3 regions of the Arthrobacter sp. NPDC080086 genome follow, and region 1 is predicted to be linked to each of the others. Evidence: predicted binding sites of a transcription regulator. Region 1 holds the regulator's gene; each other region holds the start of a gene.

Region 1 (6,942 bases):
GCCGCCATGGGCGGTCCGGCCTCGCAGCTGGGCCGGGAAGTGGTCCGGCTCCGGGAATGGGCCGAGAACACGGCCACCGGCGACCGCGACGAACTGCTCCCCGGCGTGACCGACCGCGCCTGGCGGCAGGTGTCCGTCACCGCCATGGAATGCCTCGGCGCGCAGAAGTGCCCGTCGGCCGCCGAATGCTTCAGCGAACTGGCGCGCCAGGACGCGGCGGACGCCGACGTCGTGGTCACCAACCACGCCATGCTGGCCGTGAGCGCCTTCGAGGGCCTGGCCGTGCTGCCCGACTACGACGTCGTCGTCGTGGACGAGGCGCACGAACTCCAGGACCGGGTCACCGGGGCCGTCTCCGGCCAGCTCTCCGTGGCCATGGTCCACGCCGCCGCCTCGGGCGCCCGCAAGCACACCGGCATCACCGTGGACGCGCTGAACAACGCCGCCGCGAACCTCGAGCTCGCCGTCGCGGGGGTTCCCGGCGGACTGATGCCCAACGGCCTGAACAGCGAACAGCTCGACTGCGTGGACCAGCTCCGGGACGCCTGCCGTGCGGCGCTCTCCGACTCCAAGGGAGACGGCTCCACCACGGCCGACGGCGGCCGGCAGCTTGCGCGCTCCCGGCTGATGGTGATCCTGGAGCTCTGCGAACGCCTGCTCGCGGCCCGCGAGAACCGCGAGGTGGTGTGGTTCTCGCGGCAGAGCACCTTCGACCCGCAGCAGGGCTACTCGCAGCCGGACGATTCGGCGCCCGCGCTGATCAACATCGCCCCGCTCAGCGTGGCCGGGCGGCTGCGGGAGGGCCTGTTCGCGGACCACACCGTGGTGCTGACCTCGGCCACCCTCGCCATCGGCTCGGCCTTCGAACCGGCCGCGGGGGGCCTGGGCCTGGTGGGCCCCGGCGCCCCGAGCTGGACCGGCGTCGACGTCGGGTCGCCGTTCGAATACCCCAAACAGGGCATCCTCTACGTCGCCAAGCACCTGCCCAAACCGGGCCGGGGGACCGCGCCCGAGGCCCTGGACGAGCTCGAGAAGCTGATCCGCGCCTCCGGCGGCGGCGCGCTCTGCCTCTTCTCCTCCCGGCGCGCCGCGGAGGAGGCCGCCGACGCGCTCCGGCCGCGGCTGGGCCTGAGCATCCTCTGCCAGGGCGAATCCACCATGACCGCGCTGGTCAAGCAGTTCGCGGACGAACCGGACACCTGCCTCTTCGGCACCATGTCCCTGTGGCAGGGCGTTGACGTGCCCGGCAACTCCTGCCGGCTGGTGGTGATCGACCGGATCCCGTTCCCGCGGCCGGACGATCCGCTGATGACGGCCCGCTCCCGGGCCGTGGCGCAGGCCGGGGGCAACGGCTTCATGAGCGTCTCGGCCACGCACGCGGCGATCCGGCTGGCGCAGGGCGCGGGCCGGCTGATCCGTTCGACGTCGGACCGCGGCGTGGTGGCGGTGCTGGACTCACGGCTGTCCACCGAGCGTTACGGCGGCTTCCTCCGGGCCGCGCTGCCGCCGTTCTGGGCCACCACGGACCCGGCGGTGGCCGTGGCGTCGCTGGAGCGGCTCGCGAAAGAGGCCGCGCAGGGGTCGTAGGCCCCCGGGGCAGGGACGTTCGGCGGGGTTTGGCGGCGCTCAGGCCTCGGCGTCCGGGCGGGGTGGGGTCCCCAGCTCCGGGCGTTCAGCGCGTTCAGCCGGGCCCCTGGCCGGCGGCGTTGCCCGCGCTACAGGGAGCGGAGGACCGAGACGACCTTGCCCATGATGACGGCGTGGTCGCCCAGGATCGGTTCGTACTGGGTGTTCTGCGGCAGCAGCCAGGTGTGGCCGTCGCGCTGCCGGAACGTCTTGACCGTGGCTTCGTCATCGAGGAGGGCGGCCACGATGTCGCCGTTGACGGCGTCGTTCTGCCGGCGAACCACCACCCAGTCCCCGTCGCAGATCGCGGCGTCGATCATGGAATCGCCCGCGACCTTGAGCATGAACAGCTCACCGTGGCCCACGAGCTGGCGCGGCAGGGGGAGGACGTCCTCCACCACCTGGTCGGCCAGGATCGGGCCACCGGCGGCGATCCGGCCCACAAACGGGACCATCGCCGTGTCCGTGGCGCTGGCCAGTTCCGACACCGCGAGTCCGCCGACGGCCTTCAGCCCGCGGGGCTGTTCGACGCCGGAAATCGGGGTGGACCCCTCGTCCAGGGTCAGCGGCATCAACACTTCCATGGCGCGGGGACGCTTGGGGTCCCGGCGTAGGTAGCCCAGCTTCTCCAGCTGGGAGAGCTGGTGGGTCACGCTGGAGAGGCTGGCCAGCCCCACCGTGTCCCCGATCTCGCGCATCGACGGCGGATAGCCGTTGTCCGTCACGGACCGCTGGATGGTTTCGAGGATCTTCTTCTGACGGACGGTGAGGCTCTTGGGCGCCCGGGCAGGCTGGGCGCCGCGCCGGGTTGCCCTCCCGCCGGTGGCTTGTGCTGCCATGGTCCCCGTGCCTTCCGTTCGTGGTGCGGATCCGTGGCCGGCGGACCGAGTGAAGCGGCCCGATTGCTGCGAATCCTAAAAATGTCAGTGCCTGCCGTTTGACTGCTCTTGATCACCGCTGGCGGGTGTTCGACAGGTTTCAGACTGCAGGTGCGGAGTGCGGGTCCTTCGAGGGACCGGTTCCGTGCTTCAAAAATAGGTCAGCCGCCGGTGTTTTTCAAACATTTGTTCTAGCGAGTCTCGACAGAGTTCGTTCATAGGTGCTAAAAAGAGAACAGCAAGATTCGAAGATGTGTTCGAAGATTGCAAGTGGAGAACCACGGCCGGTTTCGGCCTTGTGTTCGAAGCGAATGATGGTTCAGCCGGTTGGCGGCAGGTACGAGGAGTACGCCGGGCGGCAACGACAAGTCCAGGAGGGCTCAGTTCATGTCAGCAAGAATCGCTTTCGCCGGTTCGCAGTTTTCCGACGCCGGAAGGCCGGCACTGTATCTCGTGCCGGATACTGCCACGGCCTTCTCCGGGGCGGTAGCTCCGTTCGCGGCCCCGGCCGACGCTGACGCGACCGCCGGGAGCGCGTCAGCTGTACGCCGGGCCCACTCTTCGGCCCAGGCTCCCTTGCGGCTGACCCGGCGGGGACGCTTCGTCTTCTTCGGACTGCCCTTGATCCTGCTCGCGGCCCTGCTGCTGTCCCTGGCAGGCTCCCTGACCGCGCCGGCGAAGGCCGCCGATTCCCCTGCATCGCTGGCAACCACCCCGACGGTCACCGTGACCGTGCAGCCCGGGGAGTCCCTGTGGACCATCGCCGGCACCGTCGACCCGAAACGGGATCCGAGGGACGTGGTCGCCGAGATCGTGCAGCTGAACAACCTCGACGCCGCGCCGGTCCTGCCCGGCCAGCAGCTCTTCGTTCCGACCCCCTAAGCTGAATCCCCGGGACGGAGCGTCCGCCGAACTTGGTAAGGCCATTCGCCGGCCGCGGGATGGGCCGTCGTTGGTCACGGTTTCCGGCCAGACAGTCCTCTCACTTAAACTGGGGACGTGACTGACCAGCTTGAGCGACTCAACCGACTTCCCCTCCGGACCAACCTGCGGGGCCTGCGCCCCTACGGTGCTCCCCAGCTGGACGTTCCGATTCTCCTGAACGTCAACGAGAACACCCATGGTGTCCCCGCCGACGTGCGGGCAGCGATCGCGGAGGCCGTCTCTGAGGCGGCTGCCGGGCTCAACCGCTATCCGGACCGGGAGTTCACCGAACTCCGCGGGGCGCTGGCCGAATACCTTGGCCACGGGCTGGACGCCACGAACATCTGGGCCGCCAACGGTTCCAATGAGGTGCTGCAGCAGATTCTCCAGGCCTTCGGCGGTCCGGGCCGCAACGCCCTCGGTTTCCCTCCCACGTACTCCATGTACCCGCTGCTCGCTGCCGGAACGGACACCGGCTACGTCGCCGGCGTCCGCGGCGAGGGCTACAGCCTGACCGCCGAGTCCGCCGCCCGGCAGGTCCGCGAGCTGCAGCCGAACATCGTCTTCCTCTGCTCGCCCAACAACCCCACCGGCACGGGCCTTGGCCTTGATGTCGTCGAAGCCGTCTACGAGGCGGGGGAGGCCAGCCAGGCCATCATCATCGTCGACGAGGCGTACCACGAGTTCGCCCACGAGGGCACCCCGAGCGCCCTGATCCTGCTGCCCGGCCGGGAACGGCTGATCGTCTCCCGCACCATGAGCAAGGCCTTCGCCCTCGCCGGTGCCCGGATCGGCTATATGGCCGCGGCTCCCGAGGTCACCGACGCGCTGCGCCTGGTGCGCCTGCCGTACCACCTCTCCGCCATCACCCAGGCCACCGCCCTCGCCGCCCTCCGGCACCGCGAGGCGCTGATGGCCGATGTCGAGGACATCAAGCGGCAGCGCGACCGGATCGTCACCGAGCTGACCCGAATGGGCCTTACCCCGGCGTCGTCGGACTCGAACTACGTCTTCTTCGGCGGGCTCACGGACCCGCACCGGGTCTGGCAGGAACTCCTCGACGCCGGCGTGCTGGTCCGCGACGTCGGCATCCCCGGCCATCTCCGGGTCACCGCCGGAACCGAGGCGGAGACCACCGCCTTCCTGGAGGCCCTGGAACGGATCCTCACCGCCCACCGCGGCTGAGCCCGCGTCCCCCCACATTCCGCACCGCCGGGTCAGCCCCGCCGGCCCCGCGCGACCGCCCCGCCGGCCGCCGGGCGCCCCGGGTGTGCCGGGCCCTAGACTTGATCCAGGACCCGCGCGCCGCCGTCACAGGCCGGGCGACCGCCACTTAGCCAAAAGGACACCCATATGAGCACCACCGGATCAGCCGCTGCCCAGGCCCGAACCGCCTGCCTGGAACGGACCACCAGCGAATCCTCCGTCCTGGTCGAGATCGACCTGGACGGAACCGGCGTCTCGGACATCAGCACCTCGGTGCCGTTCTACGACCACATGCTGACCGCCCTCAGCAAGCACTCCCTGATCGACATGACCGTCAAGGCCACGGGTGACACCCACATCGACGTGCACCACACCGTCGAAGATGTCGCCATCACCTTCGGCGAGGTCCTCAAGACCGCGCTGGGCACCAAGGCCGGGATCCGCCGCTTCGGCGAGGCCACCGTGCCCCTCGACGAGGCCCTCGCACACGCCGTCGTGGACGTCTCCGGCCGACCCTACCTGGTCCACGCCGGCGAACCCGCCGGGCAGGAATACCACCTGATCGGCGGCCACTTCACCGGCTCGCTGACCCGCCACGTCTTCGAGGCCATCACGCTGCACGCCGGAATCTGCCTGCACATGAACGTCACCGCCGGCCGCGACCCGCACCACATCGTCGAGGCTCAGTTCAAGGCGTTCGCCCGGGCGCTCCGTGCCGCCGTCGAGCCGGACCCCCGCGTCGAGGGCATTCCCTCCACCAAGGGCGCACTGTGACCGGGAAGGTGCTGCGCGACGGCGCCATCATCGATCCGGAGGCCAGCCGCAAGCCCGCCTCCCCGGAGGGCAAGCCCACCGTCACCGTCCTGGACTACGGCTCCGGCAACGTCCGCTCCGCCGTCCGCGCCCTCGAGCGCGCCGGCGCCGAGGTCATCCTCAGTTCCAAGCCCGAGGACGTCCTCAACGCCGACGGCCTGGTGGTCCCCGGCGTCGGCGCCTTCGAAACCGTCATGAACGAACTGAAGGCCGTCGATGCCATCCGGATGATCGGCCGCCGCGTCGCCGGCGGCCGGCCGGTGCTGGCCATCTGCGTCGGCCTCCAGGTCCTCTTCGAAGCCGGCGTGGAGCACGGCACGGTCGCCGAAGGCATGGGGGAGTGGCCCGGAAAGGTCGAGCTGCTGCCCGCCGACGTCGTCCCGCACATGGGCTGGAACACCGTCGACGTGCCGGAGGGCTCGCTGCTGTTCGACGGTGTGGAGAAGGAACGCTTCTACTTCGTGCACTCCTACGGCGTCCAGCACTGGGACTTCGATGTGATCCAGCCGCGGATGGCCGCACCGCTGGTGACCTGGTCCGAGCACGGCGCCCCGTTCATCGCCGCGGTGGAGAACGGACCGCTCTGCGCCACCCAGTTCCACCCGGAGAAGTCGGGGGACGCGGGCGCCCGCCTGCTGCGCAACTGGGTCGGTAGCCTCCGCCCCGCCCGCAACGCCGGCGCAGGCACCACTGCGGAAGCCCCGGCAACCCCGGAAGCGACCGCCTGAATGTGGTCCCTGGTACTGATGGGCCTCGCCGGACTGCTGGTGGGCGGAGCGCTCTCCTTTCGCCAGCAGAAAAGCCCGCTCTGGGTCCAGATCGTCTTCTACATCCTGGCCGGCATGTCCCTGCTGGCCGCCTACCTGCTGACCCTGCCCGGCGCCTGACGCCCCGCGCCGCCCCTGCCACCTACCTTGTGAGGACTTCACGATGACCACCGAAAACCCGCTGCCGGCCCTGGAACTGCTCCCCGCCGTCGACGTCGTCAATGGCCAGGCCGTGCGCCTGGTCCAGGGCGAGGCCGGCAGCGAAACAAGCTACGGCACCCCCCTCGAAGCGGCCCTGAACTGGCAGGAACAGGGCGCCGAGTGGGTCCACCTGGTGGACCTGGACGCTGCCTTCGGCCGCGGTTCGAACGCGGAGCTGTTGCGCGAGGTGGTCGGCCGGCTGGACATCAAGGTGGAACTCTCCGGTGGCCTGCGCGACGACGAATCCCTCGAACGCGCCCTGGACCTCGGCGTCGGCCGCGTCAACCTCGGCACCGCCGCGCTGGAGAACCCGGAGTGGACAGACCGGGTGATCGAACGCTTCGGCGACAAGATCGCCGTCGGCCTCGACGTGCGCGGCACCACCCTCGCCGGCCGCGGCTGGACCAAGGAGGGCGGCGACCTCTGGGAGGTCCTCGGCCGCCTAGAGGAAGCCGGCTGCGCCCGCTACGTCGTCACCGACGTCACAAAGGACGGCACCCTGCAGGGCCCCAACGTGGAACTGCTGC
Region 2 (6,942 bases), on a different contig from region 1:
ACGCCGAACGCTTCGAGGCGCAGTACGGAGCGATGCTCCGGGAGGCCTACCCGCGGGGGCCGCACGGGACGGTCTTCGAGTTCCGCAGGGTCTTCGCCGTCGCCCGCAAGCGCGGCGGTTCCCTCCTCGATTGACGGATGTGACACGCCGTGTGACAACTTCCGCTGAGTCGTAGGCATACAATGACAAAGCGGTCTGGGGGCGGCCGCGCGACTCTCCGCTTCCGGGTACCTTTCCGCCGCCAGGCCGGGGGACGGTACCGGCCCGGCGGGCGACGGCTACGACGTCCGCCATCACGCTGCGTGACCCGACGTTGGAGGTTCTATGCTGTTTGCCCTGATCAGACGGGCGCTGGCCGCGCATCGGGGCGCGGTCGCGGCCATCATCGGGCTTCAGCTGCTCCAGACCACCGCCAACCTGCTCCTTCCCACCCTGAATGCGGCGATCATCGACCAGGGGATCGTCGCCGGCGACACCCCGGCCATCCCGCGCCTGGGGGCCGTCATGGCCGCCGTCGCCGCGGTGCAGGTGGTCACGGCCCTCGCCGCAGGCTACCTCGGCGCCGTCGTCGCCATGCGGGTCGCCCGGGACCTGCGCAGCGACCTCTTCGCCACCGTGCAGACCTTCTCCTCGCAGGACATCGCCGGCTTCGGCGCGTCCAGCCTGGTCACCCGGGCCACCAACGACGTCGTCCAGATCCAGAACCTCACCCTGCTGGTCCTGACAATGCTGGTGGCGGCGCCCGCCAGCTTCGTCGGCGGCATCGTGCTGGCGGTTCACCAGGACGTGGCGCTTTCCGGCATCGTGGTCGCCGTCATCCCGCTCCTGGCAGCGATCATGTTCCTGATCGTCCGCCGGCTGATCCCGCTCTACCGGGCGGGCCAGCAGCTCATCGACCGCGCCGGCCGGACGCTGCGGGAGCAAATCATCGGTGCCAACGTGATCCGCAGCTTCGTGCGGCAGGAGCACGAGATGCGGCGCTTCGGCGCGGTCAACCGGGACCTCACCCGGAACAACCTGGATTCGGCGCTGTTGGTGGCCGGGATGAATCCCCTGATCATGATCGTGGTGAACCTGTCATCCGTGGCGGTCGTCTGGTTCGGCGGGCACCGGATTGCCGCCGGGCAGATGAAGGTGGGCGCCCTGGCCGCGTTCATCGCCTACATCCTGCAGATCATGATCGCGATCGTCATGGCCATGTATGTGTTCACTACGGCGCCCCGGGCTGCCGTCTGCGCCGAACGGATCCGGGCGGTGCTGGACACCGAGCCGTCCATCGCCGACCCCCGCACCGCCGTCGTCGGCGCTGCAGTCCGGACGGTCGAACCCCGCGCCGCCGCCGGGACGGTCGAGTTCCGCGACGTCGGCTTCGCCTATCCGGGGGCAGAGAAGCCCGTGCTCTCCGGGATCAGCTTCACGGCCCGCCCCGGCACCACGACCGCGGTCATCGGCGCCACCGGCAGCGGGAAGACCACGCTGGTGAACCTCCTGCCACGCTTCCTGGATCCGACGCACGGCACCGTCTTCCTGGGCGGGGCCGACATCGCCACGCTGCCCCTGGACCAGCTGCGCGGCAGGATTTCGCTGGTGCCGCAGCACTCCCACCTTTTCGGCGGGACCGTGGCGCGGAACCTCCGGGTGGGCGGGCTCGACGCCACCGACGCCGAACTGTGGGAGGCGCTGGAGGCTGCGCAGGCCGACGTCTTCGTCCGCGAACTCGACGGCGGGCTCGACGCCCCGCTCAGCCAGGGCGGCGGCAACCTCTCCGGCGGCCAGCGGCAGCGGCTCTGCATCGCCCGGGCCCTGCTCCGCCACGCCGACATCTACCTCTTCGACGACAGCTTCTCGGCCCTGGACTACGGCACCGACCACCGGCTGCGCCGCGCCCTGCAACCCCTGCTGGCGGACGCCACCGTGCTGGTGGTGGCCGAACGGGTGGCCAGCATCGCGGACGCGGACACCATTCTCGTGCTGGAGGAGGGGCGGGTCAGCGCGCAGGGCAGCCACGACGCGCTGCTGGCCGGCTCCCCGGCGTACCGGGACATCGCCGCCTCCCAGCTGATCCTGGCGGACAGCCTGTGACCGCCGACGGCGCCGCCGACACGGCCGTCACCCCGCCGCCCCCGCCGCGGCGGCGGACGGCAGCCCGGCTGCTCGGACTGCTCCGGCCCGTGCGGCTCAGGATGGCAGGCGTCGTCGCGGCAACCTGCGGCTTCGCCGCCCTGAACGTCGCCGCACCGAAGTACCTGGGCGACGCCACCGACATCGTGGTCCGCGGCGTCATGGGCCGGGGCTTCGACGAGGCGCACCTGGGCCGGCTGCTGCTGGCGGTGTCGCTGATGTACCTCGGCGCCTCCGTCTTCAGCTGGATCCAGGGCGCCCTCACCGCCACCGCCGTGCAGCGGCTCAGCTACGGCCTCCGGGCCGCCGTCGAACGCAAGGTCCACGTCCTGCCGTCCGCCCACTTCGAGGGCCAGCACCGCGGCGACGTGCTGAGCCGGGCCACCAACGACGTCGACAACGTCTCCCAGTCCCTGAACCAGCTGCTCAACCAGTTGATCATGTCCGTCCTGATGCTCACCGGGGCGCTGACCATGATGATCTGGCTTTCGCCGCTGCTGGCGCTCATCGCGCTCGTCTCCGTGCCGGTGTCCACCCTGGTCACCGTCCTGGTGGCTCGCCGGTCGCAGGCGCACTTCGGCGAACAGTGGAGCAGCACGGGCGCCGTCCAGGCCCACCTCGAGGAATTCTTCTCCGGGCACGAGGTGGTCAAGGCCTTCGGCCGCCAGGAGGCCGCCGCCACGGTCTTCCGCGCCGGGAACGAGCGGCTCTACCGGGCCGCCTCCAGCGCGCAGTACCTCTCCGGGATGGTGCAGCCGCTGATGCTGTTCGTCGCCAACCTCAACTACATCGCCGTCGCCGTCATCGGGGCACTCCAGGTGGCCGCGGGAACCATGAGCATCGGCGGTGTCCAGGCCTTCATCCAGTTCAGCAGGCTCTTCAGCCAGCCGATGGGGCAGATCGGCGGCATGCTCACCCTGATCCAGTCCTGCCTGGCCTCCGCCGGGCGCGTCTTCGCCCTGCTCGACGCGGACGAAATCCCCGCCGACACCGGAGAAGTCGCCGTGCCAGCCGGCACCGGCAACGCCGCCCTTCCGGCCGGACGGATCCGCTTCGAGGGGGTCAGCTTCGGCTACCGCCCGGACGCACCGGTGGTCCGCGACCTCAGCTTCACGGCCGAACCCGGCCAGACGGTGGCGATCGTCGGCCACACCGGCGCCGGGAAGACCACGGTGGTCAACCTCCTGATGCGCTTCTACGAGCCCGACGCCGGCCGCATCACCATCGACGGCGTCGACATCGCGGAGCTGCCCAGGGACGTCCTCCGGGCGGGCATCGGAACCGTCCTGCAGGACGCCTGGCTCTTCACCGGCACCATCCGGGACAACATCGAGTACGGCCGGCCCGGCGCCCCCGACGCGGACATCATCGCCGCAGCGCAGGCCAGCCACGTCGACCCGTTCGTCCGCGCCCTCCCGGACGGGTACGCCACCGTCCTCGGCAACGACGGCGGCTCGCTCAGCCGCGGCCAGCGCCAGTTGATCTCGATCGCCCGCACCCACCTGGCCGGCGGCAGCATCCTGGTCCTGGACGAGGCCACCAGCTCCGTGGACAGCAGGACCGAGCTGCAGATCCGGGAAGCGATGGCACGGCTCCGGGAGGACCGGACCAGCTTCGTGATTGCCCACCGCTTGTCCACCGTCCGGGACGCTGATCTAATTCTCGTCATGGACCAAGGACGCGTCGTTGAGCAGGGCACCCACCAGGAACTGACCGGACGGGGAGGCCACTACGCCGCGCTGTGCCGCGCCCAGTTCGCCGGGCTGCCGGCCGCCGCGGACGCCCTGGAGTCCGGCCGGTGACGCCTCCGTCCGCCGGCACGGCCGCCTTTCCGGGCACCTGGAAGCCCAGCACCGCCAGCTCCGTCCCGCTGTTCGAGCAGCTGCGGCTGAACATCATCGAACGGGCCGACGACGGCACGCTCGCCCCCGGAACCCGGCTCCCCGCCGTCCGCAGCCTGGCCGCCGAGCTGGGCGTCGCGCCGCACACCGTGGCCCGCGCCTACAAGGAACTCGAGGCCGCCGGCGTCGTCAGCACCCAGGGCCGCAACGGCACGGTGGTCTGCGCGCGGGACGAGGCCTGGGGGTCCCTCGCCGAGTCCGCCGCCGACTACGCCGCCGCCGCGCGGGCCAAGGGCGCCAGCTTCGCCGAGGCGGTCCAGCTGCTCGCCGCCGCGTACGACCGCCACTGAGCGGCGTTGAGCGCCCCTGACCGGGGTGCCCTAGCACACGCACCGCCCGAATAGCGATTCGAAGAAGTTTTCGATTAGCATGGTAAGCGTGCCTAAAGCCGTAGCTGAAGAACCCGCCGTCGTTATCCAGCCTGACGCCACCGCGCCGGAGCCCGGAAAAGCCGTGTCCCGGACCGAAGGAAAGACGGCCCGGGTGGCCACCGCGGTGCCGGAACGGCCCGACCTGTCCCGCCTGGTGGTGAAGGGCGCCCGCGAGCACAACTTGCGCAACGTTGACCTGGACCTGCCGCGCGACGCGATGATCGTCTTCACCGGCCTCTCCGGCTCCGGCAAGTCCTCCCTGGCGTTCGACACCATCTTCGCCGAGGGCCAGCGCCGCTATGTCGAGTCGCTCTCCGCCTATGCCCGGCAGTTCCTGGGCCAGGTGGACAAGCCCGACGTCGACTTCATCGAGGGCCTCTCGCCCGCGGTCTCGATCGACCAGAAGTCCACCAGCAAGAACCCCCGCTCCACCGTGGGCACCATCACCGAGATCTACGACTACATGCGCCTGCTCTGGGCCCGTGTGGGGCGCCCGCACTGCCCGGTCTGCGGCGAGCCCGTCACCAAGCAGACCCCGCAGCAGATCGTGGACCAGCTGCAGGAACTGCCCGAGGGTACCCGGTTCCAGGTCCTTGCGCCCGTGGTCCGCGGCCGTAAGGGCGAATTCGTCGAGCTCTTCAAGGAGCTCAGCGCCAAGGGCTACTCCCGTGCCCGGGTGGACGACAAGCTGGTCCAGCTCAGCGACCCGCCCAAGCTGGGCAAGCAGTTCAAGCACACCATCGAGGTGGTGGTGGACCGCCTGGTGGTGAAGGAAGGCATCCGCCAGCGCCTGACCGACTCGGTGGAGACCGCCCTGGGGCTCGCCGAGGGCCGCGTCCTGGCAGAGTTCGTGGACCTCGACGCCGATGATCCCGAGCGGATCCGCGCGTTCTCCGAGCACCTCGCCTGCCCCAACGAGCACCCCCTCGCGCTGGACGAGATCGAGCCCCGCTCCTTCTCCTTCAACAACCCGTTCGGTGCCTGCTCGGTCTGCAGCGGCATCGGCACCCGGCTCGAGGTGGACGAGGAACTCATCGTCCCCAACCCCGAGCTGTCCCTGGCCGAGGGAGCCATCGCCCCCTGGTCGATGGGCGCCGCCACCACCGAATACTGGATTCGTCTCCTCAGCGGCCTCGCCAAGGACGTCGGCTTCTCCATGACCACGCCCTGGGAGAAACTCTCCAAGGATGCCCGCCAGACCGTCCTGCACGGCAAGGACCACAAGGTGGTCGTGCAGTACCGCAACCGCTTCGGCCGGGAACGCAAGTACAGCACCGGCTTCGAGGGCGTCGTGCAGTACGTGCACCGCAAGCACACCGAGACGGATTCCGACTCGGCCCGCGACCGGTACGAGGAATACATGCGGCAGGTCCCGTGCCCGGCCTGCAATGGCGCGCGCCTGAACCCGGCCTCGCTGTCCGTGCTGATCAACGGCAAGTCCATCGCCGAGGTCGCCGCCCTGCCGATGCGCGAGTGCGCCCACTTCCTGGACACCCTGGTGCTCACCGGCCGCGAGGCCCAGATCGCCAACCAGGTGCTCAAGGAGATCCAGGCCCGCCTGACCTTCCTGCTGGACGTCGGCCTCGAATACCTGAACCTGGAACGGTCCTCGGGCACCCTGTCCGGCGGCGAGGCCCAGCGCATCCGCCTGGCCACCCAGATCGGCTCCGGCCTGGTGGGCGTGCTCTACGTCCTCGACGAGCCCTCGATCGGCCTGCACCAGCGCGACAACCGCCGGCTCATCGAAACCCTCACCCGGCTCCGGGACCTCGGCAACACCCTGATCGTGGTCGAACACGACGAGGACACCATCCACGAGGCCGACTGGGTGGTGGACATCGGACCGGGCGCCGGCGAGCACGGCGGAAAGGTGGTCCACTCCGGCTCCTACCAGGACCTGCTGAAGAACACCGAGTCCCTCACCGGCGACTACCTCTCCGGCCGGAAGGCCATCGCGGTGCCGAAGAAGCGCCGCAAGTACGACAAGAAGCGCGAGCTGAAGGTCGTCGGGGCCAAGGAAAACAACCTCCTCAACGTAGACGCCTCCTTCCCGCTGGGGCTCTTCACCGCAGTCACCGGCGTCAGCGGCTCCGGCAAGTCCACGCTGGTCAACGAGATCCTCTACAAGGTCCTCGCAACCAAGCTCAACGGCGCCAAGCAGGTGGCCGGCCGGCACAAGACCGTCCAGGGCCTCGAGCACCTGGACAAGGTGGTCCACGTCGACCAGAGCCCCATCGGCCGCACGCCCCGGTCCAACCCGGCCACGTACACCGGCGTCTTCGACCACATCCGGAAGCTCTTCGCCGAGACCACGGAGGCCAAGGTCCGCGGCTACCTGCCCGGCCGGTTCTCCTTCAACGTCAAGGGCGGCCGTTGCGAGGCTTGCTCCGGCGACGGCACCCTGAAGATCGAGATGAACTTCCTGCCGGACGTCTACGTCCCCTGCGAGGTCTGCCACGGCGCCCGCTACAACCGGGAAACGCTCGAGGTCCACTACAAGGGCAAGACCATCGCGGACGTGCTGAACATGCCGATCGAGGAGGGCGCGG
Region 3 (6,942 bases), on a different contig from region 1:
TTCGCCACCTCGATCAGGCCGGGCAGGATCGAGGTGCGCAGGAAGCCCTGTTCCTCGCTGATCGGGTTGGCCAGCTTGAGCGCCTTCCGGTCCGCCCCGGCAACCGGGGTCCCGAAGGTGTCGTTGGCGGCCTTGGAGACGAACGGGTAGGCCAGCACCTCGGTGAGGCCGGCGTCGGCGAGGGCCTGGACCAGGCGGCGGCGCTGCTGCTGCACGCGGGTCAGGCCGCGGCCCGGCGGGGCCACCGGCAGCGTGGCGGGGATCTTGTCGTATCCCACCAGCCGCGCGATTTCCTCGGACAGGTCTTCCTTGGTCTCCAGGTCCGTCCGCCAGCTCGGGGCCGTGACGGCGTACCCGGCGTCGGTGGTGCGGACGTCGGCGCCCAGGTCCCGGAGCGAGGTGAGGATCTGCTCCTCGGTGAAGTCGATGCCGATCCGCTCCGAGGCGAAGGTTGCCGGGAGGTCCACGGTGACGGCGTCCGGCGCGGTGCCGACGTCGGTGCCCTCGGCGTCGGCCGTTCCGCCGGCGAGCTCCACCAGCAGGTCGACCACGCGCTGGGCGGCCACCGGGGCGACGTACCAGTCGACGCCGCGCTCGAAGCGCTTGGACGCCTCTGACGGGAGCTTGTGGCGGCGGCGGGACCGGGCGATCGAGACCTCGTCGAAGTGTGCGGACTCGACCAGGATGTTGGTGGTGGCGTCGGAGACCTCGGTCGCCGCGCCGCCCATCACGCCGGCGATGCCGATCGCGCCGGAACCGTCCGTGATCAGCAGGTCCTCGGCGTCGAGCGTGCGCTCCTTGTCGTCGAGGGTGGTGATCTTCTCGCCCTGGGCCGCGCGGCGGACGACGATGCCGCCGGTGAGGGTGTCCAGGTCGTAGCAGTGCGTGGGCTGACCCAGCTCGAGCATCACGTAGTTGGAGATGTCCACCGGCAGCGAGATGGACCGGATGCCGGCGAGCCGCAGCCGGGAGACCATCCACGGCGGGGTCGGCTTCGTGGCGTCGACACCGCGGACGGTGCGGACCACGAACCGGTCGCAGCCGGCATTTCCGTAGATCGGGGCGTCGTCGTTGAGCTTGATGTCGAAGCCGCCGGAAAGTTCCGCCGGGGCGGTGACCTTCGACGCCGGGTCCGTGAACGGCGTTCCGGTGGCGTGGGCGTATTCACGGGCCACGCCGCGGATCGAGAACGCGTAGCCCCGGTCCGGGGTGACGTTGATTTCCGCGGCCTGGTCGTAGAGGCCGAGCAGTTCCATCGCATCGGTGCCGATTTCCGGGTCAAGCCCGATGCGGGAGAGCACCAGGATGCCGTCGTGGTCATCGCCGATGCCGAGTTCCCGCACGGAGGCGATCATGCCGGCGGAGAGGTGGCCGTAGGTTTTGCGCGCGGAGATGCGGAAGTCGCCGGGCAGCACGGCGCCCGGAAGGGTGACCACCACCTTGTCGCCCTCGACGAAGTTGTGCGCGCCGCAGATGATGCCCTGCACGCCGGAGGGGTCGATGCCCTCGCCGGTGAGGGTCTGCTGCTGACCCTCGGGGACCACGCGGACCTGGCACCAGTTGATGGTCTTGCCGTTGGACTGGGGTTCCTTGACCAGGGACAGCACCTGGCCGACGACGATGGGACCCTGCAGGGTGTCGGTGGGCCGGTGCACGGCCTCTTCTTCGAAGCCGACCTTCACGAGGTCGGCCATGACTTCCTCGGCGCTCGCACCGGCAGGAACGGCCGCGAATTCACGCAGCCAGGAAAGGGGGATACGCACTGTTAGATCTCCATCCCGAAGTGCTCGCTGAAACGTACATCGCCTTCGATCATGTCGCGCATGTCGCCGACCTCGTTGCGGAACATGAGGGTCCGCTCGATGCCCATGCCGAAGGCAAAACCTGAATAGACGTCCGGGTCGATGCCGGCCGCGCGGAGCACGTTCGGGTTGACCATGCCGCAGCCGCCCCACTCGATCCAGCGGGGGCCGCCCTTGGCGCCGGGGTGCCAGATGTCCAGCTCGGCGGAGGGCTCGGTGAACGGGAAGTAGTTGGGGCGCAGCCGGATCTGGGCCTCGTCGCCGAACATCTGCCGGGCGAAGTGCTCCAGGGTGCCGCGCAGGTCCGCCATGGACAGCTTCTTGTCGATGGCGAGGCCCTCGAACTGGTGGAACACCGGGGTGTGAGTGGCGTCCAGCTCGTCGGTGCGGAACACCTTGCCGGGGCAGAGGACGTAGATCGGGACCTCGCGCTCGAGCATGGAGCGGACCTGCACCGGGGAGGTGTGGGTGCGCATGAGAAGGTGCGCCTCGGGCGGCTCGACGAAGAAGGTGTCCTGCATTTCGCGGGCCGGGTGGTCCGGCTTGAAGTTCAGCGCGTCGAAGTTGAACCACTCGGATTCAACCTCGGGGCCCTCGGCGATCTCCCAGCCCATGCCGACGAAGATGTCAGCGACGCGGTCCTGGAGGGTGGAGAGCGGGTGGCGGGCACCGGCACGACGACGGCGCGGGGCGGCCGTGACGTCGACGGTCTCCTCGACCAGGATGCGGGCGTCGTTCTCGGCCTCGAGTTCCGCAGTGCGGTCCGCGAGCGCCTTGTTGACCCGTCCGCGGGAGGCTCCCATCAGCTTGCCGGCGGCGGCCTTCTGGTCCTTGGGCAGGCCGCCGATTTCGCGGTTGGCCAGGCTCAGGGCGGACTTCTCGCCCGTGTGCGCGAGGCGGGCGGCCTTGAGCTCTTCGAGGGTGGAGGCCGCGGCGATGGCGGCGACGGCCTGCTCTACGGCGGCGTTGATGGCGGCTTCATCCAGAAGGTTCGGGACGGCGGCGCCCGGCAAGGTGTCAGTCATCTACTGTTCTTCGCTACGAGTCGGGTGGTGTCTGAACCAGTCTAGTTGACGGCGCCGGAGCCCCGGCCGGGGTCTAGCATGGCCCCATGGGGACCGGAGCGAGGCTGCGGCAGCTGGCCAACCTGCTCAACGGCAGCACCCTGCTGGGCCTGCTGCTGGCCGCGGGTGCCCGCTGCCATGTGGCGTCCGGACCGCGCGGCCTGATCCTCGCCGCGGGCTACCGGTGGAAACTGCCCTACGCGGCGGCATTCACGGTGGGCAATGTCGTGCTGTTTCGGGCCGACGCGGACCGGGTCTTCGGCGCCGAATCTCCCCCGCCTTCCTCCCCTTCGTCATCCTCCTCTTCTTCGTCCTCCCCTTCCCCTTGCTTCCCTGACGGGGCGGGCTTCCCCGGGCTGCTGGGCCACGAGGAACGGCACAGCACCCAGTACGCGCTGTGCTGCGGAATCCCGTTCCTTCCCCTGTACTTCGCCGCGGCCGGCTGGTCCCTGTGCCGTGCCGGAAACCCCGGCACGGCCAACCCCTTCGAACGGCACGCGGGCCTGGCCGCCGGCGGCTACCCGGAACACGTCGACGCGCGGCCCCGCGGATGGCGGCGTTCCCCCGACCTCCGCGACGAACCCAACAACCGCGGCCTCTCAGGCCGCGACGGCGGAAAGTGAGACCACCATGACCAACTCCCCCAGGACCCTGTCCGTGACGGGCACCGGCACCGCCGAGTCCGCGCCGGACCTGCTGACCCTCTCGATCGGCGTCGAGTCGCGCCGCCCGGGCGTGGAGGCTGCCTACCGGGACGCCGGTGCCGCCGCGACCGCCATCACGGATGCACTTCGGGGCCACGGCGTGACGGATCGGGACATCACCAGCACCGGCCTGTCCCTGCGCGCCGAGTTCACCTGGCAGGAGGGCCAGGGCCAGCGCGTGACGGGCTACCTGGCGACCGGGACGCTCCGGGTCCGGCTCCGCGACCTGGCCGGTTCCGCGGCAGTCGTCGCCGACGCGGTGCGGGCCGGGGCCGACGACGCCCGGCTCCACGGGATCGACCTCGGCTTCGCGGATCCGGCCGCCCTCGAGTCCGAGGCCCGGGAGATGGCCTGGGAAGACGCGCTGACGCGGGCAGGGCAGTTCGCCGCCCTGGCAGGGGCGCGGCTGGGCAAGGTCCTCTCCGTGACCGAGAATCCGGCGTCCCCGCCCGCACTGCCGCCGGTGCCGCTGCTGCGCACGGCCGCGGCCCAGCCCGTCGCGGTGGAGGCAGGCAGCGCCTCGGTCACCGCCGCCGTCGGCGTCGTCTGGGAGCTCCTCGACTGAGCCGCCGCAGCGCGATATCAGGTGTGGTTCCTCCGCGTCAGTGGATGGCGCCGGCGGCCAGCTTGAGGTCGGTGGTGGTCGCCAGGGACGTCCGGACGACGACGGCGAGCGCCTCCCCCATCTGCTCCAGCGGCAGGGAGGCCGCGCCGGTTCCGGGCTGCACCTGATCCGGGCCGAAGGGAACGTGGACGAATCCGCCGCGGATGCCGGGCTCATCGCGGAGGGCGTGCATCAGGCCGAAGAAGACGTGGTTGCAGACGTAGGTTCCCGCCGTCTGAGAAACCTCGGAGGGTATTCCGAGGCGGCGCAGTTCCTGCAGCGCGGCCTTGACCGGCAAGGTGCCGAAGTAGGCGGCGGGGGCATCGGGTAGGACGGGCTCGTCCACCGGAGCGTTCCCGGCGTTGTCCGGGATCCGTGCGTCGTCACAGTTGATGGCGACGCGCTCCAGGGAGATGCCGGTCCGGCCGCCGGCCTGCCCGGCACACACCACCAGGTCCGGGCGGTGCTCCCGGAGCGCGGCGTCCAGCGCCACCAGCGAATCGCCGAAGACGCACGGCAGTTCCACGGTGGCCACCTCCAGGCCCTCGGCCCGCAGCACGCCGGCCGCATGCTGCACCGCCGTCCAGGAGGGGTTGGTCGTTTCGCCGCCGAAGGGTTCAAAGCCAGTCAGGAGGATCATGGGGCCAGCCTAGCAATCGTCGCGGCGGCCCCGGAGGGACAGTGACCGGTGGTGACGGCCGGCCGGCGCAGCCGGGTCGGTGCTTGCCCGGCACGGGGTGAGACGGGACGGGGTAGGACGGGACGGGCAGCCTTGACTTAAGATCGAACATATATTCGAATAAGGTCATGAGGTGGGACGCACAGGCACTCAATGCACAAGCAGTCGATGCAGAGGCACTCAATGCAGAGACGCCCAGGACCGGGACGCAGGCCCCCGACGGCCAGACGGCTCCGCTGCCCGCACCGGCGCTGCTGCCGCTGGCGGGCCTGGTCCGGTCCGTCACCACCCCGGAGTTTGCCGGGGTCACCTTCCACGAGGTCACCGCCAAATCGGTGCTCAACAAGGTGGCCGCCGGTTCCCGGATGCCCTTCGAATGGACCATCAACCCCTACCGCGGCTGCAGCCACGCCTGCGTCTACTGCTTCGCGCGGAAGACCCACACCTACCTCGACTTCGACGCGGGCCTGGACTTCGACAGCCAGGTGGTGGTCAAGGTCAACGCCGCGGAGGTGCTGCGCCGTGAGCTGGCGAAACCGTCGTGGCAACGGCACCAGGTGGCTTTGGGTACCAACACAGACCCCTACCAGCGCGCCGAGGGCCGCTACCAGTTGATGCCCGGCATCATCCGGGCCCTTGCCGACTCCGGCACGCCCCTCTCCATCCTCACCAAGGGCACCCTGCTGGCCCGCGACATCCCGCTGCTGAAGCACGCGGCCACCCAGGTACCCGTGGGCGTGGGCATTTCCCTGGCCATGACGGACGAGCAGTTGTCCGAGGCGGTGGAACCCGGAACACCCGGTCCCCGGGCCCGGTTGAAGCTGATTTCCCGGCTGCGCGAGGCCGGCCTGCCCTGCGGCGTGATGGCCATGCCGATCCTGCCGTGGTTGTCCGACTCGGATGAGGCCCTCGACTCCCTTTTCGGTTCGCTGGCGGCGGCCGGGGCCACGGGAGTCAGCGCCGGGGCCCTGTACCTCAAGCCCGGGACCCGGGAATGGTTCATGCAGTGGATCGCCAGGGAACACCCCCAACTCGCCGGAAAGTACCGCCGGCTGTACGGCGGCGGGTCCTACGCGTCCAAGGAATACCGCGCCTGGCTGGCCGGCCGGGTCCGTTTCTTCAAGGCCCGCCACGGCTTCATCGGCTCCACGGGTTTCAGTCACGAGGACATCGACCAGGACCCGCGCGACGAGGAGGCCCGGTACCCGGCGGGCAGCCTGCCGGGCTCGGCGCGCATCAGGCATGGACGGGGCACCGCGGGCAGCGGCGGTCACTCCGGTACCGGGGAGTCGGCCGCCGAACCGGTGGCCGCCCAGCCCACGCTGTTCTGAGGTCCGGTTACCCATGTAGGGCGGCGTCCGGGCTGCGGATAGAGGGTAGGTCTTGCGAGTTGGGCTTGGCGAGCTGGGCCTGGCGGGTCGCGGCTAGTTGGTTGAGGCTAGTGCGTTGAGGCCTGCGCGGCGACGGCCGCGAGGAGCGCCTCGACGATCGGCAGGTCCGCGGGGATCCAAAGCAGCGCCAGCACCTGTTCCGGGTCGGCCAGGGGCACCCAAAGGAGTTCGTCGTGGTCCTGCAGCGGCTGCGGGGTCCCGCCGTCGAGTTCGGCAAACCAAACCCGCATCACCGCCGTCGGGTTTAACGGCCAGCCTTCCGGCCCGGGTGCGGGTAATTCAGGTCCCAGTACAACCCGGACACCGAGCTCCTCGGACAGTTCCCGGTGCAGCGCCTGCTCCGACGTCTCCCCCGGGTCCACCTTGCCGCCGGGGAACTCCCACATGCCCGCGAAACGGGGCGGCGCGGTCCGCCTCGCCACCAGCAGGGTCCGGGGCCGGGCCAGGGAATCGACGATCGCACCGCCGACGACGTTGATGAGTTCAGTCACGACCCCAGTCTAGGTGCCGCCGCACCCCCGCCCCGGGAGAGAATGGAACGGCCGCGCAGTCCGGATCCGGAATAGCGGGCCGCCCGCCACGCGTTGGCACACACGGAACTGCGCAAACCCCTGATCCACGGCCACGGCCGGGCACTGACCACTCACTGATCGAAAAGCAGATGGATGACTTTAACTAACGACGCCCCCACCACACCC

What was found. Region 1 encodes LexA, which represses DNA repair genes until DNA is damaged. Its sites were predicted from a motif close to TCGAACANNTGTTCGA; they were not measured.
Region 2: the regulator LexA is predicted to act here: its motif matches at 4,371-4,386, upstream of uvrA (excinuclease ABC subunit UvrA).
Region 3: the regulator LexA is predicted to act here: its motif matches at 4,958-4,973, upstream of AB0305_RS16345 (Rv2578c family radical SAM protein).

The regions. Positions count from the first base shown of each region.
Region 1 covers NZ_JBFBKP010000076.1:2,561-9,502, reverse strand. The annotation lists gene AB0305_RS18950 (ATP-dependent DNA helicase) at 1-1,587, shown strand, start outside; gene lexA (transcriptional repressor LexA) at 1,716-2,465, opposite strand; gene AB0305_RS18940 (LysM peptidoglycan-binding domain-containing protein) at 3,081-3,386, shown strand; gene AB0305_RS18935 (histidinol-phosphate transaminase) at 3,504-4,613, shown strand; gene hisB (imidazoleglycerol-phosphate dehydratase HisB) at 4,782-5,408, shown strand; gene hisH (imidazole glycerol phosphate synthase subunit HisH) at 5,405-6,175, shown strand; gene AB0305_RS18920 (hypothetical protein) at 6,176-6,334, shown strand; gene priA (bifunctional 1-(5-phosphoribosyl)-5-((5-phosphoribosylamino)methylideneamino)imidazole-4-carboxamide isomerase/phosphoribosylanthranilate isomerase PriA) at 6,378-6,942, shown strand, end outside.
Region 2 covers NZ_JBFBKP010000004.1:70,720-77,661, reverse strand. The annotation lists gene AB0305_RS03190 (trans-aconitate 2-methyltransferase) at 1-134, shown strand, start outside; gene AB0305_RS03185 (ABC transporter ATP-binding protein) at 325-2,082, shown strand; gene AB0305_RS03180 (ABC transporter ATP-binding protein) at 2,184-3,923, shown strand; gene AB0305_RS03175 (GntR family transcriptional regulator) at 3,920-4,312, shown strand; gene uvrA (excinuclease ABC subunit UvrA) at 4,476-6,942, shown strand, end outside.
Region 3 covers NZ_JBFBKP010000053.1:20,029-26,970, forward strand. The annotation lists gene pheT (phenylalanine--tRNA ligase subunit beta) at 1-1,763, opposite strand, end outside; gene pheS (phenylalanine--tRNA ligase subunit alpha) at 1,766-2,827, opposite strand; gene AB0305_RS16330 (hypothetical protein) at 2,914-3,489, shown strand; gene AB0305_RS16335 (SIMPL domain-containing protein) at 3,497-4,135, shown strand; gene pcp (pyroglutamyl-peptidase I) at 4,173-4,814, opposite strand; gene AB0305_RS16345 (Rv2578c family radical SAM protein) at 4,982-6,184, shown strand; gene AB0305_RS16350 ((deoxy)nucleoside triphosphate pyrophosphohydrolase) at 6,292-6,735, opposite strand; gene AB0305_RS16355 (MFS transporter) at 6,910-6,942, shown strand, end outside.